One region of the Bacillus spongicola genome, then DNA from elsewhere that is predicted to be linked to it. Evidence: riboswitches for the same ligand, from Rfam matches in the RefSeq annotation. Region 1 holds a riboswitch; the other holds the start of a gene.
The links. Region 1 has a riboswitch for cobalamin ahead of U8D43_RS08905 (ABC transporter substrate-binding protein). Riboswitches for the same ligand answer to the same signal wherever they lie in the genome.
Positions count from the first base shown of each region.

Region 1 (5,390 bases):
TACACCTCGGCTACAACTGGTAATCCAAAGGGAGTCGTTTATACCCATAGAGGCATCGTTCTTCACGCTATGGCCACAGGCTTAGCAGATACGATTGCCTTGTCTGAGCGAGATGTATGTATGCCGATTGTACCCATGTTTCATGCAAATGCATGGGGGTTACCATTTGCTGCAGTCTGGTTTGGCACGAGTCTAGTGTTGCCAGGTCCAAATATGACTCCTGATGTGATAGCCTCTTTAATTCAAGATGCGGGAGTGACAATTACGGCTGGCGTGCCAACGATTTGGCTTGCTTTTGTGAATTTGTTAGAAAAAGAAAATTACGACATTAGTAGTTTACGAGCGGTCGTATGCGGTGGATCTGCCGCTCCGAAAAATATTATCAGGGCCTTTGAAGAAAAGTACCACATTCCGTTTATCCAAGGTTATGGCATGACTGAAACAAGTCCGATCGTCTCCCTTTCAACATTAACGAGTAATATGGATACCCTTTCTATGGAAGAACGTGTAAATACAAGAGCACTGCAGGGCATGGTGATACCTGGTCTAGATGTGAAAATTATTAATGAAAATGGTGAGGTTCCTTGGGACGGAAAAACGATGGGAGAACTTATCGTTCGTGGTCCATGGGTGGCACATGAATATTACCGGGATGAACGGAGCAAAGAAACTTTTAAAGACGGTTGGCTATATACCGGTGATATCGCGACGAGAAGCAAGGACGGTTATATCAAAATTACTGATCGAACGAAGGATTTGATCAAAAGTGGCGGAGAATGGATATCGTCGGTTGATTTGGAAAATGCCCTAATGACTCATGACGCCGTATTTGAAGCAGCGGTGATTGCTGTACCACATAAAAAATGGCAAGAGCGACCACTGGCATGTGTTGTGCTGCAAGAGGGGTACGAAGAGTCGATCAAAGACGAACTCTTATCCTACCTCTCTACTCAATTTGCAAAATGGTGGTTACCCGATGATATTATTTTTCTAAATGAGATTCCGAAAACCTCAGTTGGGAAGTTTTTGAAGCGTGCTCTACGAGACCAATTAAGCCAAGAACTTATTTCAGAATAAAAGGAGGAGATTGAATGTACGCAACAACCGGCTCTATATTTGATCAGACAGTTAGTAAATTCCGAAATAAAGAGGCAATCATAGAAGAAAAAACAGGTACACGGTGGACGTATGGACAATGGCAACAGGAAGTTCACCGAGCAGCCAACGCGCTAAAGGCTGCAGGAGTGAAAAAGGGGGACCGGGTTTCCACTTTTCTATTTAATACGTTAGAACTTGCAACGATTTTCTTTGCTTGTGGCAAAGTAGGAGCGGTCTTAAATCCCATAAATTTCCGCTTGAAAGCACAGGAAGTTAAGTACATTCTTCAAGATTGCCAGCCGAAGGTAGTTTTATTTGAAGAAGCTCTTTCTGGTCCTATTGAAAGCCTTGCTGATGATTTCTCTTCTATTATTTTTTGGTATACAGGCGATAAAAAGCCTGAGTTCGCTAAAAATTATGATACAACAGTTAATGCCTGTACAGCTGAGTGGGATGAATGTGAGGTCAACGAAAATGATCCCTATGCCATTATGTATACGAGTGGAACAACGGGGCGACCGAAAGGAGTCTTCCATCGCCACCGAGATATGGCTGAACAAAGTTTAATCTGTAATGCGGTCTTAGGTATTTCCTCAAATGATATCGGTTTGGTCACTGCGCCAATGTTTCATTGTGCGGAACTACATTGTTGCTTCTTACCGCGTGTTCAAGCAGGGGCGAAAAACGTCATTCTGCATCAATTCCATCCAGAACGTGTGCTGGGTGTGATTAATTCAGAACAAATTACTACCTTCTTTGCCGCTCCGACGATGTGGAATATGCTACTTCAATATGATTTAGATCAATTCAATACCTCATCATTAAGAATCGGTCTTTACGGAGCAGCACCAATGCCTCCAGTACTTGTGAAAGCCATTGATGAAAAGTTAGGCATAGGGTTAATCCAAGCATATGGTCAAACGGAAATGGGACCCGCGGTTACTTTCTTGCTTCAAGATGAACAACTTACGAAAACAGGTTCTGCCGGACGGGCGGCGTATAATCATGAAATTCGCGTCGTGAAACCGAATGAGGGTGGGCCGTCTGAGCCTGATGATCTCTGTGCACCAGGAGAAGTGGGCGAAATCATTATTCGTGGTTCTTGCACCATGATGGGTTATTTCAATCGGGATGATGCTACTGAAAAAGCGTTATATAAAGGGTGGTATCATTCGAGTGATTTAGGCTACATGGATGAAGAAGGGTTTTTATATGTTGCCGATCGAGTGGACGATATGATCATCTCAGGGGGAGAGAATGTTTATCCGCGAGAAGTAGAAGATGCGCTTCATGCCCATGAAGAGGTGTTAGATGTTGCTGTACTCGGGAAACCACATGAGAAGTGGGGAGAACAAGTCACAGCCATCATCGTAGCTAAGAACGAAGCACTTACAAACGCTGATCTTGATGCATACTTGAAAAATGGTGATCTGTTAGCAGATTATAAACGCCCAAGAGAGTATGTATTTGTCGATGAATTGCCTCGAAATGCGAGTGGGAAAATTCAAAAATTCTTGATTCGAGAAACGTTCATTGAAAAAGAGCAACAGGTTTAATCGGAATGTAGCCGAAGTGGACTATATTTCCTGAATGTAGTGCAGCCATAAAGATTGTATGTATTCTCACACTCTGCATGGTTATTAAATTAATATGAAGGATTCGGAGTAACTAATAACAGTAAGTGAAACAGGTACCTTTTTAAGGTGCCTGTTTTATTTGATTACTTTAAAGTGAGAATAATTCAAAATATTTAGTCCCAATCTGAGAAAAAACTAGTGTATAATGACTAATGGCGGAAACAAAAACTAAATACGTTGGGATTAGGTGATAATACGGTTATTATCATAATAGGGAAGTTGGTGAAAAGCCAACGCGGTCCCGCCACTGTAAATGGGAGTGAGTTGTAATATCCACTGTGTAGATTCTTGCACGGGAAGGTACAGCAAACGATGACCATGAAGCCAGGAGACCTGCCTAATTCTCTGCACCCAAAAAACCTACGAGGATAGGATGGTGTATTAAGGCCGTGTTGTCAAAAAAAATGATAGCGTTTGCCTTTTTACACACACCGCATCTTCTATTGGGAAGATGTTTTTTTGGCTCTTTTCGTAAAGTTTGTTGCTCCTATCACAAAGAAAGAACAGGTAGTAAGGTTTTTTCGAGTTATTTCTTCCCAGTAATGTAGAAATCTAAAATTTCTCGCTAGGAAAGGAGCATGAAGTCATACATTTCAAGGGGTTTATCCCTATTCGAAAAGCCACACTCTTTGCGGAAATAGCCTTTTTATTTTAGACAATAGGGGGAGTAAAAATGAAAAGAATTTATATGATAAGTTTATTTTTAATTTTATCACTAGGGTTAAGTGGATGTGGCGATGCTGAAACCAAGCCGAAAGAGACTACATCCGAAACAAAATTAGTAACTACAACTTTTCCAGTTACCTTAACTGATAGTGCTGGACAAGAAGTAACCATTGAGGAGAGACCAACGAAAATTGTGTCCTTAATTCCGAGTAATACAGAAATATTATTTGAACTCGGATTATCTGAGGAAGTGATTGCGGTGACGGATTTTGATAACTACCCTGAAGAAGTGTTTGAGCTTGAAAAAATCGGGGGAATGGAATTTAATGTCGAGAAAATCATCTCTTTAAATCCAGATCTTGTTTTAGCACATGAATCAAGCTATTCGATGGCACAAGCAGGACTCAAGCAAATTCAAGATGCAGGGGTAGCAGTTGTTGTTGTTGATCAGGCTGATAGTTTTGAAGATCTGTATGCTTCGGTTAAGCTTATCGGTCAAGCTACTGGTCAAGTTGAGGAAGCAAATCAAGAAGTTGAAGAGATGAAATCAGCGCTTTTGACGATTAAAGAAAAAGCGGATTCTATATCAGAAGATAAGAAAAAGACGGTCTTTTTTGAAATATCTCCTGCACCAGAAATTTATACTGCTGGACAAAATACCTTTCTTCATGAAATATTAGAGTTGATTTCAGCTAAGAATGCAGTTGGAGAGCAAGAAGGCTGGCCACAAATGACAGAGGAAGCCATCGTTGCATTAAATCCAGATGTCATTATTACCACTTATGGCTATTATTCAGAGGATCCAATTGGTCAAGTATTAGCCAGAGAAGGATGGATTGGGGTAACTGCAGTGGAGAAAGAAGAGATTTTTGATATCCATTCAGATCTAGTTACACGTCCAGGTCCTAGATTAATACAAGGAGTAGAGGGAGTTGCCAAAGCGGTTTATCCAGAGGTATTTACGAACTAATTCATTCTTAACGTATAGTTTTGCGGTTGTATTTTTAATTGTTTCTATCCTATTAGGTGTTTCTATTGGTACTGTTTCGGTTCCGTTCACAGTCATACTTCAATTAGTTTTGATGAAAGTAGCACCGTTCCTTTCTTTTCAAATAGAGGAACAGTTTTTGTATATTGTGTCTGCTATACGCTTACCTCGTGTAGTATTAGCTGGACTTGTAGGGGCGTCTCTTGCTATTGCAGGAGCCGCTTTTCAAGGGCTATTACGAAATCCCTTGGCGGACCCCTATACATTAGGGGTTTCTTCGGGTGCCTCGGTAGGTGCGGTTGTGACGCTCTTTTTTCATCTATCACTGCCAATTTTGGGACTATTCACCTTACCATTTATGAGTATTTTTGCATCCTCACTGACGATTTTTTTCGTGTTATTTTTTACTAAGAAAATTGACATTAGTATGAAAGTAGAGACGATTATTTTAACAGGAATCATCGTGAGTTCCTTTTTAGGTGCTTTACTTTCCTTGATGATTGCGCTGACAAATGATGAACTTCGACAAATTATTGGCTGGTTATTAGGAAGCGTGGCAATGAGAGGGTGGCAATATGTGTGGATTCTACTTCCCTTCTTTTTATTCGGAAGTATCCTTCTTTGGATTCAAGCAAATGAGCTGGACGTTCTAAGTTTTGGGGAAGAAAAAGCTCAATATTTAGGAGTGAATGTTCACCGAAAGAAATTAATGATTTTACTTGGTGGTTCTATTTTAACTGGAGCCGCAGTTTCCGTATCAGGCACAATCGGCTTTGTTGGATTGGTTATTCCTCATTTTGTTCGTCAGATTTGGGGTCCAAGACATCGTCAATTGCTCATTTTGTCGATGCTATTCGGTGGAGGATTTCTTATTTTGGCAGATGTCGTGTCAAGAACCATTATTTCTCCAACGGAACTACCAATTGGAGTGATTACGGCCATCATTGGTGCACCGGTGTTTGGTCTTGTTTTAATGAAACAAAAACATGAAAGTAGTGGTT
Region 1 is NZ_JAYKTS010000010.1:61,316-66,705, forward strand. Features, by position in the region: gene U8D43_RS08895 (long-chain fatty acid--CoA ligase) at 1-1,077, shown strand, start outside; gene U8D43_RS08900 (fatty acid--CoA ligase) at 1,092-2,654, shown strand; cobalamin riboswitch at 2,904-3,090, shown strand; gene U8D43_RS08905 (ABC transporter substrate-binding protein) at 3,409-4,371, shown strand; gene U8D43_RS08910 (FecCD family ABC transporter permease) at 4,334-5,390, shown strand, end outside.

Region 2 (5,390 bases), on a different contig from region 1:
TTCCGCAGCTTTTAAAATGGCGCCGATCATCCCGGCAATTTCCAGACCACCGAGTTTGGAAAGAATATCAATTGGATCTCCCTGATCAGGTTGCCGCATGTCGATTGCCTGGCGGATCACGTCCCGCTTATTTTTTTGTTTTTCATCTGAAATTCCTGTTCCAGCACCAACCACTTGGGATACATCCAGCCCGCTTAAAACTGCAAGTACAGCACTGCTGCTCGTCGTATTTCCGATTCCCATTTCCCCAATGATGAGGCATTTCACACCATCATTTAATACCTTCGTTGCCACCTCACTTCCAGCCTCTATTGCTCGAATAGCTTCTTCTCGTGTCATTGCGTCCTCTTTTAGAAAATTGCCTGTACCATGTCGTACTTTTTTGATATGGAGGCCCTCTCTTTGCAAATCGCTTGCTACCCCCATGTCAACAATCTCGATTCTTGCCCCAATCTGCTTTGCAAGCACATTGATGGCTGCTCCCCCGTTAAGAAAATTGTGAACCATTTGGACCGTCACTTCCTGAGGATAGGCTGAAACTCCTTCAGCCGCTACACCATGATCGGCTGCAAACACGATAATGCCTGGTGGCGTAACTACCGGAAAGTCATTGCTGGTGATTTGCCCGAGCTGAATGGAGATATCTTCTACTATCCCTAGGCTCCCTTGCGGTTTGGTCAAAGTGTCTAAATAGCCCTGTATTTTGTCTCCTTGATCCTTATTGACAGGTTCTATGTTAAAACGGCGAATCATGTTTATCACTCTCTTCTCTTTGAAAATCTATCATTCTTTTATAAATCAACTCTAACGAAAGATGCTCCCTAACCACATCTGCAAGCTTATTAAAGGACTCCTCCCTTAATCTCGCAAAAGAAATTCGGTTTTCAATGGGTTCAAGTCCTTTCTTTACTCTCAGAGAATTTAACCACATTTCCCGGAATTCATCATTGTGAAAAATCCCATGAAAGTATGTCCCGGTAATATTATCGCACTGGACACCTTCAGCTCTCCCGGGCAGTTCTATAAACGGAGACAATTCTTCCTTCTGTTCCGTCACTCCCATATGAAGCTCATATCCTTCTACCAGTAATTCTTTTTGACTAAACGTTACTATACCTTTAGACAAAAGTGTTGTCTTTTTTTTTGAAATAAATGTCACCGCCGGAATCAGCCCCAGCCCAGCAACCACCTTCATTGACGATTCCATACCATGCTCGTCCACTACCTTATCCCCTAGCATCTGATAGCCTCCACATATGCCGAAAACAGCCGTTCCTTGCTCTGACAGTGTGTAAATACGGTTCGCCAATCCACTATCGTGTAAAAAAAGTAGGTCGCTTAATGTATTTTTACTACCCGGTAACACCACCATATCAGGCTCACCTAACTCTTCCGCTTTTTGAACATATCGCACATGGCAATCCGGTTCGCTAAAGAAAGGATCGATATCTGTAAAATTAGATATAAAAGGAAACCGAATGACTGCAATGTCCAATTCTCTTGTTGAATCCCTAGTTGAGGTGTAACTGTCGAGAATGACCGAATCCTCTGCCTCAATGTTCAAATCCGCTACATACGGAACAACACCAAGAACAGGAACCCCTGTATATTCCTCTAGCCAACTCAAGCCGGGCGTAAGCAACGATACATCACCCCTGAACTTATTGATGACAATACCAATTACCCTTTGGCGGTCCGCCTTTTCCAAGAGCTGTAACGTTCCGACGAGGCTGGCAAACACTCCACCCTTTTCGATATCCCCTACGAGAATGACTGGTGCATTGGTTAGCCGGGCAACACGCATGTTGACGAGTTCACGATCGTTTAGGTTAATCTCTGCAGGACTCCCTGCCCCTTCTATTACAATACAGTCATAATCTTTTTTAAGTAGGGAATACGATTCCTGAATCAACTGCAATCCTTTTTCATAAAAATCCTGTCGGTACTCGCCGGCTTTCATATTTTGAAAAGGTACACCGTTCACGACAATTTGTGATTGATAGTCTCCTGTCGGCTTGATCAGAATTGGATTCATTTCCGTCGTCGCTACTACACCTGCCGCTTCCGCCTGTACTCCCTGCGCCCTTCCGATTTCCTTTCCATCAGACGTAATATAGGAATTGAGCGACATATTCTGGGATTTAAACGGTGTTGTCCGATATCCGTCTTGCGCAAAAATGCGGCACAAGGCGGTAACAATCACACTTTTCCCGGCATCTGAATGCGTTCCCTGCACCATGATTGGTGTTCCTTTAAACATAAATCTCCCCTCCAAACAACGTTGTATCCAGTTCTCAACCAGCTCCAGCTCGGAAATAAATTGGATATGCGTGTGGACAACAATGACCATTCTTCAGTTTGTCACAATGGCATCTTCTCCCTTCGGTTAAAATTCAATTCCTTTAACTGCCGAGACCCCTTCGTTGTAATAATGTTTTTCAGCTTCAATGACAGAAACCAAATCAGCTGACATTTTTACTCTTTCATGTGCATCCCGACCGGTGATCAAAAGGTGAACGTGTTTTGGCTTGTTCTGGATAAGTTCAAGAACTTCAGCTATTGGAAGAACGTCGTCTACCTGAAAGCTCTGAATTGCGAGAGCATTGTTCAACTCATCCAAAATAACAACATCGTATTCCCCACTCATCACGACTTCTTTAGCTATCGGCCAGCCCAGCCGCAATGCGTCCCTGTGCTCTTCTGGTGTTTTTGTCCATGTAAAACCTATGCCTAACTGGACCATCTCCACACCAAGCTTCTTAAGAGCAAGCTGCTCTCCGTAGCTACGCTCAGGGGATTTGATAAACTGAAGGACCTTCACCCTCATCCCTCTTCCGACTGCTCGTACCGCCAACCCTATCGCAGACGTAGTCTTGCCTTTACCATCTCCTGTGTACACTAATGTCAGACCTCTTTGCTTCACCATTTTATTCATCGTTGCCTCCTCTTTGTCTCCAATAAAAAAACGCCTTCCTGAGTAAACACAGAAAAGACGCTTAAGGACATTCAATAAATGAACAAATCTACAGCCATCCGAATAGACAGAAGGCGTGAGATTTAATTGCACTAAATATGACTTTAAGCATTCTTTCCTCGCAGAATCCTAAAAAACAAATAGGCAGGTTTCCTGACTCACGTCTCAAACGCAGTGCTGTTCCTTCCCATGCTTGTTTCACACAGTGGACTATAGCATTGCTAAACGTTTACAGTGGCGGGGCCCGTGCTGGATTTTCACCAGCTTCCCTTTTAACCTTCATCATAAAGGCACCTATTTGTTGATCGAAATATGTAATTAATGAAACCCTATGAAACTACCGACGAATTCATTGTAGCGTAATATGCCGGAAAAGTCTTTAGTGAATATCTATAGTATTGCATAAAACTATTTGTAATTTGTCCAACCAACAAAAAACGACTAGAAATTTGGAAATAAATGTTTAGTTGGCATTTTCTGATACCCATGTAGCCGTGTCGACCAAAAGGGCTGTTCCGTTCCTTTTGTAAGACGAAGAAAAGGTGCCTCCACTCCAAACCACTAATGCTCTATAGGAAATGGGTAAGGTACGGTATCTAAATTCATCGTCTCTTGATTTTAAGAATGATTACCATATCATTTCATTGAAGTTGAAGTTTCCTCCAAGTGTTATCATATTTCATATGGAATGAGTAGAAATTGCAGATATAAAAGTGGAGAAGTGTCTTCCTTTATAATCAAATTATCCTACAGTTCTCAACACCTACTCCCTTTCGTCGAGGTACAAAAAGATAATTAATTTACCATGCTCTTTGAATAGAATCTTATTTTATTTTATTTTATTTTATTTTATTTTATTTTATTTTAAGCATACTGGCTTTTATTAATTCGGTTTGGCTATTAATCTTTTTCTTTCATAATTGAGTATGCACCACTAAACATTGCAAATAATAATCCTGCAATAGGGAACAAAATCCAATTAATATACCATAAGTGAAAGATAAACCCACTAATCAAGAAAAGAATAACAGTAAAAGGCCATAAAATTGCTGCAAAGGCACCTATTACTTTGTTTGTATGTTTTGGAATGGAGTATTCATTAATTTTTAATAGCTTTTGATAGCTTTCTCTTTTCAAACCAAAATATATTAATATATAAACAGCTACAGCAATGATAAGCAAAAGTACTACTACTCCATAGCTAATTGCATCCGTATTAAAAGCTGCAGCTATCATTAAATAAAGTGGCGACAAGATACACAAAACCACACCGGTAATTAGTGACATTGTATAGGTGGAGCGAAAAGAATCATATTCTTTTTCAATAGAGTTTTTCACATGAACAGGCAATTCAAAATGAAATTCTATTTGCTTGTACTTATCTAAGCCCATTCCTGCATAGATGAACATACCAACCGCTACAGCCACAAGTGAAAGTAACGAAATGACTCCGACAAAACCCCCTACTTCTTGTGAAATACCTGTAAAGATCCGCACGCCTATTAATTCAGTAAATAACAATAACAAAGATACGCCAATCAAACACAAACCTACACCCATACCAATGAACATACTATATCTTTTATTTGCCTCCAAATAATCGTTTACTTCTTCCTCTGATAGAATTGGAAGATCTCCGGTTTTCTCTTTATGATCTATGTCAAATTCCTTTATTAACTCATTAATATTACCAAACTCAGACATAACGATTCCGATTACTTCGTTTTCTGACTTCCCACTTCTTTTCAATTCATAATATTTGTCTTCCATGTTGGTTAGCATGTCTTCTTTCAATGCTTCCATTTCTTTAGTCTTTGGCAAATGTGCAAACATATTGTTCAAATAATTAATAATGGTATCCACTTAAAACTCCTCCTTAATAAATTTATTAATTACTTCCTTTGTTAACTCCCATTCTTTACACTTTTCTTTATAATAGTTAATCCCTGATCGTGTAATCTTATAATAGGTCCGCCTCTTCCCAAATGTCTCATCTTTATAGAATGATTCAATGTAACCGTTTTTCAACAAACGATTGAATGCTGAATATAATGTTGTTTCCTTTATGATGTACTTTTCATGTGATAGTTCTTTTACGTTCTTTGAGATTTCATATCCGTAAGAATCATTTTCCAATAACATATAGAGAATAATTGTGTCATTATAACCTCGCATAACATCACTGCTAATCAAATATATTCTCCTTTCTCATAGTTCATACCCTTTTAGGTTTTACCGCAATTAATAATATTCACTTCATCTGTCGTAGTAATTTGAGTATACCCTATTTACTACGACAGATAAAGTAAAAAAAAAAATTTATCACACAAATACTGTATTTGCGTGATACTCAATTTCCTTTTTCTGCCTTTCCTTCGAGTATGAAATCATCAAACTTTTCCTCTGCCACTTCGCT
Region 2 is NZ_JAYKTS010000005.1:50,866-56,255, forward strand. Features, by position in the region: gene cobT (nicotinate-nucleotide--dimethylbenzimidazole phosphoribosyltransferase) at 1-753, opposite strand, end outside; gene U8D43_RS05015 (cobyric acid synthase) at 737-2,260, opposite strand; gene U8D43_RS05020 (cob(I)yrinic acid a,c-diamide adenosyltransferase) at 2,387-2,935, opposite strand; cobalamin riboswitch at 3,101-3,287, opposite strand; gene U8D43_RS05025 (permease prefix domain 1-containing protein) at 3,875-4,837, opposite strand; gene U8D43_RS05030 (PadR family transcriptional regulator) at 4,838-5,167, opposite strand.
Region 2: it holds a riboswitch for cobalamin, as region 1 does, so the genes downstream of both, U8D43_RS05020 (cob(I)yrinic acid a,c-diamide adenosyltransferase) here and U8D43_RS08905 (ABC transporter substrate-binding protein) in region 1, are expected to answer to the same signal.